One region of the Marinobacter flavimaris genome, then DNA from elsewhere that is predicted to be linked to it. Evidence: riboswitches for the same ligand, from Rfam matches in the RefSeq annotation. Region 1 holds a riboswitch; the other holds the start of a gene.
What was found. Region 1 has a riboswitch for glycine ahead of ACGK9W_RS05835 (D-amino acid dehydrogenase). Riboswitches for the same ligand answer to the same signal wherever they lie in the genome.

Region 2: it holds a riboswitch for glycine, as region 1 does, so the genes downstream of both, ACGK9W_RS18825 (trimeric intracellular cation channel family protein) here and ACGK9W_RS05835 (D-amino acid dehydrogenase) in region 1, are expected to answer to the same signal.

The regions. Positions count from the first base shown of each region.
Region 1 covers NZ_CP171359.1:1,258,927-1,262,784, forward strand. The annotation lists gene ACGK9W_RS05825 (bifunctional diguanylate cyclase/phosphodiesterase) at 1-588, opposite strand, end outside; gene ACGK9W_RS05830 (DUF3336 domain-containing protein) at 713-1,810, opposite strand; glycine riboswitch at 1,916-2,008, shown strand; gene ACGK9W_RS05835 (D-amino acid dehydrogenase) at 2,172-3,392, shown strand; gene ACGK9W_RS05840 (FGGY-family carbohydrate kinase) at 3,373-3,858, opposite strand, start outside.
Region 2 covers NZ_CP171359.1:4,029,291-4,033,148, reverse strand. The annotation lists gene ACGK9W_RS18830 (IS1182 family transposase) at 56-1,381, opposite strand; gene ACGK9W_RS18825 (trimeric intracellular cation channel family protein) at 1,756-2,355, opposite strand; glycine riboswitch at 2,396-2,494, opposite strand; glycine riboswitch at 2,495-2,580, opposite strand; gene ACGK9W_RS18820 (NADPH-dependent FMN reductase) at 2,776-3,333, shown strand; gene codA (cytosine deaminase) at 3,404-3,858, opposite strand, start outside.

The DNA.
Region 1 (3,858 bases):
ATGATGATGGCCACGGGTATCGTTGATGATTTTGAAATTGTCCAGATCGATAAAAACAACCGCTACTTCCTGATGCAGGCGATCTGCTTCATCCAGTCGGCTCGACAACTCGGCTTCCATGAAATGCCGGTTGGGTAATCCGGTCAGGTCGTCAAAACTCGCGCGCCGGTAAAGCTCGTCTCTGGCTTGTTTCTGCTCCTCCAGGCTGATGTCGATGCAGAACATCTCACATTCGCCGCTGTCCTGTTTGATCATTACATGGCTGGAGTAGACGGGGACCAGGTGCCCTTCTTTGTGCTTCAATTCGAGTTCGTCGGAGGGAATGCTGATGTTTTTCTCAAGCCAATTGCGGTGCGCTTCGATCACACCGGTGCGCATGTGATCGGGAATGATCAGGTCTTCCAATAGCTCTCCCAGCGCTTCATCCCGGGAATAGCCATAAATGCGCGCGCTTGCTTCGTTCCAATAAATTACCCGGCGGTGTCTGTCGTATCCCTGAACAGCCACCATGGGCAGACTCTCGATCAGCTCGTAAAACCTGTTTTCACTGTCCTCGGTAGCCGATCGACTTCCTTGTCCAATATCCATTGCGGGTCAGCATCCTCATGATTAGCGATAAACGTTTCGCGAAGCGATGATGCAATAGAATGAGAATAGTTCGGGATCCCAGGGTTATCTAGTTGGTTTACTGATTGGTAGGGCGGTGCTGTCTCTAGAGCGGCGTTGCAGTCTGCTCTGCGGTTTCCTGCTCCTGCTCCAGCTCTTGCTCCAGCCTGGCGATACAGCGATCGAATGCCCGGCTGATCCTGGTCTGGTCCTTGATCATGGCCAGCCGTGGCCATGTGGCCTGTTCACCGAGATTGATATACATCTCGAGATCTTCAGGGGTCGGGTTGGAGAGGACCTTTCGGTAAAGGGACGCCTTGGGCGGGAAATGGATGTTGATGTCCCCGAGGTATTGCTGACTGGTCATGGCGTAGGCCTGCTCGATGAGTGGCCGTGGCTTCTGCTGGGTGCGGGTGGGGGAGACGGAGATATTCAGTGTTCGGCCACTGTGCTCATAGGCTTCCTTGAAACTGACGCTGCCCAGGTTGTGCTGAATATGCTCCTGCAGTTGGCGCGGATCCATGGCATGGCCGGCCTTCAGGCCTTCCGTGACGCCAAGCCAGCGGAAGGCGTTGAGGTGGATGCGCTCGGGTCGGTTAAAAAAGTCAGCTAATTCGTTCTCGTCGCGGGTGCAGATGGCACCGGCCACGATCGCTCCCATGCTGGAGCCGGCCATAACGTCCGGAAGAAGGTCCTGGCGCCAGAGCGCCCGGGTAACACCGATGTGGTAAATGCCGAAGGCCGCGCCACCGCTGAGCATCAGGGCCGGCCGGCCATAGACCCGCTCGGCGTCCCGAAACATTTTCAGTTTTCGGGCAGTTGTCACTTCCGGAATAGGGTGGTCGCAAATGAATTCCATGGACGTTTCTACGGCATCCAGGAATTCACCCACCAACCGATTGGTGCCGCTGCGCGCCACGGTGTAAAGATCGGGATAGGATAATTCGCCCAGGTGACGGTAGAGGCTCTCCTGAAGGATCCGGATCAGTCGCCGCGTGTCGCCATTCTGCCGGCAATGGTCCATGAGGCCCATGTGCTTGCGCATCAGGCTTTCATGCAGCATCCCGGTCTCTTCCTGCTCGCGCCAGTCCAGCAGCCCGTCCATGTCATCGAGCGCGGTAGCGGCCTCGCACCAGTGCTCGTAGTCGTGGGCCTGTTCCAGTTGCTGCTGGAGCTGTTTTCGGGTCTTCAAGGCGTGTTTCATGCTTTTTACCTTAACCCATACGGCCCAAGCTGTGCAGAGGCTGGTTTCCTGGCTCCGGGTTATTTGCTATGTTTAGGCCCGTGGGTTGGGTTTTATTACCAATCAGACATGTCTGCGGGAGAGACTGAATCCCTTGCGATCAGCGCCGAAGGAGCAACTGCCCCGGAAACTCTCAGGCAAAAGGACCGCTGGCATGAATACTTTCCGAAGAGCTGTCGACAATCGCGTCAGTCGGCACACCGAAGGAGCAAACGACCGTTTTCGTTAAAACGGCTCGTGAATCTCTCAGGTCCCGTGACGGAAGGGGTGCTTTCTGCCATTTCGAGCAGGGAGGAAACCCTTGGCGCTCACGGAGATTGGAATGAAGCGAATCGCAGTAATTGGCGGTGGTATCACTGGTATTACCACGGCCTACACCCTTGCCAAGCGCGGGCTTGACGTTACGGTTTACGAGAAGCATCGCTATGCGGCGATGGAAACCTCCTTCGCCAACGGTGGACAGCTCTCTGCTTCCAACGCAGAGGTCTGGAACAACTGGCAGACCGTGATGAAGGGCATAAAGTGGATGTCCCGCCGGGATGCGCCACTGCTGGTCAATCCCAAGCCGTCCTGGCACAAGCTGAGCTGGTTCGCCGAGTTCATTGCCGCTATTCCCCAGTACGAGAAAAACACCACGGAAACCGCTCGCCTGGCTATTGCCGCCCGCGATCACCTGTTTGCCTGGGCGCAGGAAGAAGGCATCGATTTCGATCTGAAGAAGCAGGGTATCCTGCACATCTACCGGGACAAGGCCGGGTTTGACCACGCTGAAAAGGTATCGCGCCTGCTGGCGGCTGGTGGCCTTGAGCGCCGTTCGGTGACCCCGGAGGAAATGAAATCCATCGAGCCGACCCTGGCCGGCAACTATTACGGCGGGTTTTTCACAGAGAGTGACTCCACCGGTGATATTCACAAGTTCACCAATGGACTGGCGGATGCCATCAAGCGGCTGGGCGTTAAAACCTGTTATGGCCACACGGTGACCGAGCTGAGCGCCGATGAGCGTAATGCCTGGGTGACCGCCCACGATGGCACCGAACAGTCCCGGGACACATTTGACGGCGTGGTGATCTGTGCCGGCGTCGGCAGCCGCGGGCTCGCGAAAAAGCTGGGTGACCGGGTGAATATCTATCCGGTTAAGGGGTACTCAATTACCGTGGAGCTGGACGACGAAGCCTCGCAAAAGGCGGCACCAACCGTCAGCTTGCTGGACGATGCTACCAAGATCGTCACCAGTCGCCTGGGCGATGGTCGTTTCCGGGTTGCCGGTACCGCCGAGTTCAGCGGTTACAACCGCGATATCAAGGACGACCGCATCCGCCCGCTCACCCGTTGGGTTGAGCAGTGCTTCCCAGGTGTCTGTACTCGCAAGGTAGTGCCCTGGGCAGGCTTGCGGCCAATGCTGCCGAACATGATGCCAAGGGTTGGGCCAGGTCGCCTGCCGACCGTGTTCTACAACACCGGTCACGGTCACCTGGGCTGGACGCTCTCTGCGATTACCGCTGAGTTGGTCGCTGAGAGCGTTACCGGGGATAGCCGGTAATCTCGCGGATTTTCCGGTACAGGGGTTGAAGCTGAGGGTACATCTTCAGATAAACCTCGGAATACAGCCGCTGGTAAAGAGCCCGGGTTTCTTCGTTGGGATGAAAAACGTCGCCAACCCGGGTCATCTTCGCCACGGCGGTGTCGAAATCCGGATGCAGCCCTAGCCCGACAGCGGCATCAATGGCGGCGCCGAGCCCGGAGGTCTCATAGGTGTGAGGCCTCTCGGCCGGCAGCCCGAGCACATCGGCGGTGAGTTGCATCGCCGCATCGCTCTGTGAGCCACCGCCGGCCACTCGCAATTTCCTGATCTTCACGCCGCTTCGCTTCTCGATTTTTTCCTTTCCTTCCCTGAGCGCGTAGGCCAGACCTTCGAGGATGGCGCGATAAATGTGGGAACGGGTGTGAACGTCCCCGAACCCGATGATCGAGCCTTTCGCTTCCGGCCCCGGCTGGCGCACGCCGGG
Region 2 (3,858 bases), 1.9 Mb from region 1:
CGAATGCGTTATCGTAGTCCGATCACTCAGTACGCCCAAGGATCCCTCGGACCCTCTATTTCAGCCTCATCAGTGAACTCATCCGCCTGAGATTAAGCGACAGACAGACCAGATCCCATTCACCCTGCACGGCGTGAAGGCCCCGCAGACTGAACTGTCGGAAGCCCAGAACATGCTTGATCCAGCCGTTGACCGCCTCAACCAGATGCTTGCGCTGAGCGTAAACCGATCGCCCGGTTGCCGTGGCCAGCTTCCCGGCCATCCGGGCGCTGGCCGGATAACGGCTCGCGTCTATCTCTGAACTCTTCTTGCCCTCCCGGCGCAGCGAGACATAGCCGTCGATGCTTTTGTCTTCCAGGGTCTGTAGATCTTCTTCTTTACGGTAACCCGCGTCAGCCAGACACTGATCCGGATAGGTTTCCAGAGTGTCTTTTGCCTGATCCAGCAGTGGTATCAGACAGCCATTGTCACTGGGATTATTGCCCAGGTGGTTGGCGACAATCAGCTGGAATTCACCATCCACGGCCAACTGGCCGTTGTAGCATTGCTGGAACCCGTCCGCCGTTTTCATAATCCGGCTTTGCGGATCGGTAAAATTGCTCTGATCCTTGTCATCCGGAACCCCATAATCCCGCTTGAAGTTCGGGCCCCCGCGAGGTGAGCGCCGATCATCGTCCGGGGACCGACCCCGGGCCTTGTCCCGCTCTTTCTGGTCTGCTTCCAATTTCTCTTTGGCGGCACGAATCTTGTCCAGCCGCGCCTGCCGGTACTGAAGCTCTTCAGGCAGTTCATCACCCCGGTTATCCGGGCCGAACTGTCGGTCTTCCGACTGGTCTGTCTGACGCGCCTGACGACAAAGTGCATCGATCTCTTTCGATAAACGATCGTCTTCCTCGCCCATGCGGCCATAGCTCATGGCCTTGTGCTTGCTGGCATTAGCCCGAACCTTGGTGCCATCAATCGCCAGTGTTCCCAGCGTGATCAGCTCCGCTTCCCGGGCAATCCGGACCACCTGAATAAACACGGCCTTGAAGGCAACCAAATGGTGTTTGCGGAAATCACAGATCGTGCGATGCCTGGGGAAGTTGCCTGCCGCCAGAACCCGGAAGGCCACGTCTTCTTCCAGCTTCCGGGCGATCTTGCGTGAAGAGAAAACGCCGGTGGCGTAGGCGTAGATCAGAACCTTCAGCATCATTCGTGGATCGAAGGGCGAGTTGCGTCGGCCGTTGCCTTCGTAGCGGGCATAAAACGCGCTTAAATCCAGCTCCTCGACGACATCACTGACAAAATAGGCCAGATGCCCCTCAGGCAGCCACTCGTTCAGGCTCGGGGGAAGAAGCAGTTCCTGGCCAGGCGAATACGGGCGGAAAGTGGTTCCCATCAGATTCTCCGGTGCTGAAGAATTTTTACGCATTATGCCAGAAGGTGTCTCCTGCCGCGCAGACTCCTAGGCCCGCAAGGCAAGGTTCAGTTAGGGGATGTGTTCAGAGGGTTTCGCCGAATTCGACGAGGGATTCGACGAATTCAGCGAAAGGAATGGCAAATACGGCGAGGCCCGGCAGCCAGAAATGCCGCCGCTGATAAAACGGAATGGATGAAGTAAAAACCGGTTTTCATTTTGAAACTCAGCGACTCTGAAAAAGGAAAAATCTTGGCAAGCTACGTTAGCTCAGTTCACGAGGAAATGAAACGATGAAAAGGTCTGAGGCTAGACCATGCCCACAACTCCAAGGCTTCCTCTGAACTTCATCGCGCTCATTCCCAGCGTGTCTGCGAATAGCTGAATACTGGCAACGACAACCCCCAGCGAATGGCCGCCATACGCAGAAGCAGCCCGAGACTGAAAGCGGCCAAAAGAGTGACATTCTCGCCCACCCCTTGGCGAAGCAAGGTCAGGTACAGGAAAGCCACCATCAGTGAAACGCTGGCGTAGAGTTCGTGGCGCAGCACCTGCGGGGTGCGGTTACATAAGATATCCCGGATGATACCGCCAAAGATCCCTGTTGTGATGCCGGCCATGACCACCACCACGGTGTCATAGCCCAGCTTGAGCGCGACATTGCAGCCAATAACCGTAAAAGCCACCAGACCTATGGCATCCAGAACCAGAAACAACTGATGCAGATGCCGCATGAAGCGCGCAATCACGATGGTGACCAGGCCACCGGTAATAGTCATGTAGATATAGCGAGGGTGCTGGGTCCAGGTGACTGGGAAATTACCCAGAAGAATGTCCCGGACAGTTCCGCCACCAAGGGCGGTAAAAAACGCAATTACAGCGACACCAAACAGATCCATGTTCCTCCGCCCGGCGGTGAGGGCTCCCGACATGGCTTCGGCGGTAATGGCAATCATATAGATAGAGGTCAGCACACAGGACTCCTGAGTTTCTGTGGCCTCTCCCCCTGTCCCTGATACCTGAGAGTTTACAGAGCCTGGCTCTGCTTGCCCCTTCGGTGGACTGCGGTGGCAGTCGCTCTCCAGACGGCGTTAGATGATGCTCGCAGTACCTGTGCCTGAGCGTTTATGGGAGTTTGCGCCTTCGGCGGGGCCAACGGCCCACTCTCCTGCGAGACCGGGCATTATAGAGAGATAGGAAGCTAACGTCGAGCGAGGCGGCGGGCTGATAGGCTCAGAATTTTTGACTAATTCTTACTGGTTACTCCGTTATCTTTTTGAAGAGGCGCCCTTTATGCTGCTTTTCCAAGCAGACATTCCTACACGGATTCACTAAGCAGCCTTCGACGGCTTGTGGCCGCTATCTAAGGACACCCCATGAAACTACAAACCATCATCTGCAGCACGCGCCCCGGCCGAATCGGCCCTTCCATTGCCCACTGGTTCAATTCTCTGGTCAATGACCAGGGAACGTTTTCCAGCGAACTGGTCGATCTAGCTGAGTTCAAGCTTCCGGTTTACGACGAGGCCAACCATCCTCGCATGCAGAAATATGAGCATGAGCACACCAAAGCCTGGTCAGCGAGCGTAAATAAGGCAGATGCCTACGTCTTCGTCATTCCCGAGTACAATTTTTGCCCGCCGCCATCGTTCACGAACGCGTTGAACTACGTATACAACGAGTGGAACTATAAGCCTTGCGGGTTTGTCAGCTACGGCGGTGTTTCCGGTGGACTCCGTTCAGCCCAGGTTGCCAAGCAGCTGGTTACTACGCTGAAAATGATGCCGATGGTGGAAGGAGTAATGGTGCAGATGCCGTGGGAGAAACTGGATGACCAGCGCAACTTCCTCCCTGCCGAGCATCACACCGGCTCTGCCAATGCCATGCTGGACGAAATGGCGAAATGGGCAACGGCCCTGAAGTCGCTACGCTGAACACCAGAGTAGTTGAGCAGATTCCCCGGTTAGCAAACCGGGGAATCTGTAGCTTCTACTTCAACGGGCATCAACCCTGCCGGTTTATCAGAACACGGCCATCACGAATAGACGCGGCAACCGGCAACTGGCCCAACAGCACCTCGTAGGGCGACTGCCCCTGCAGAACAACACAGCGAGCCGGAAGTCCCTCCTCGATGCCGTATTCGTCCAGATCCAATGCTGCAGCACCGTTGTCGGTGATCAGCTCCAGCGACCGATCAATCCAACCCATGCCCAGCATGTGGCAGGCGTGCAGGCCTACGTCCAGGGTACGGAGCATGTTGCCGTTGCCCAGTGGATACCAGGGATCGCGGATGGAATCCTGGCCGAAGGCCACCTTCAGTCCCGCATCCAGCAGTTCCGGAACCCGGGTCAGGCCACGACGTTTCGGATAACCATCGAAGCGGCCCTGCAGGTGCAGGCTTTCGGTGGGCATCGACAGGAAGCGCAGGCCGGATTTCTTCAACAGGCGGAACAGCCGGC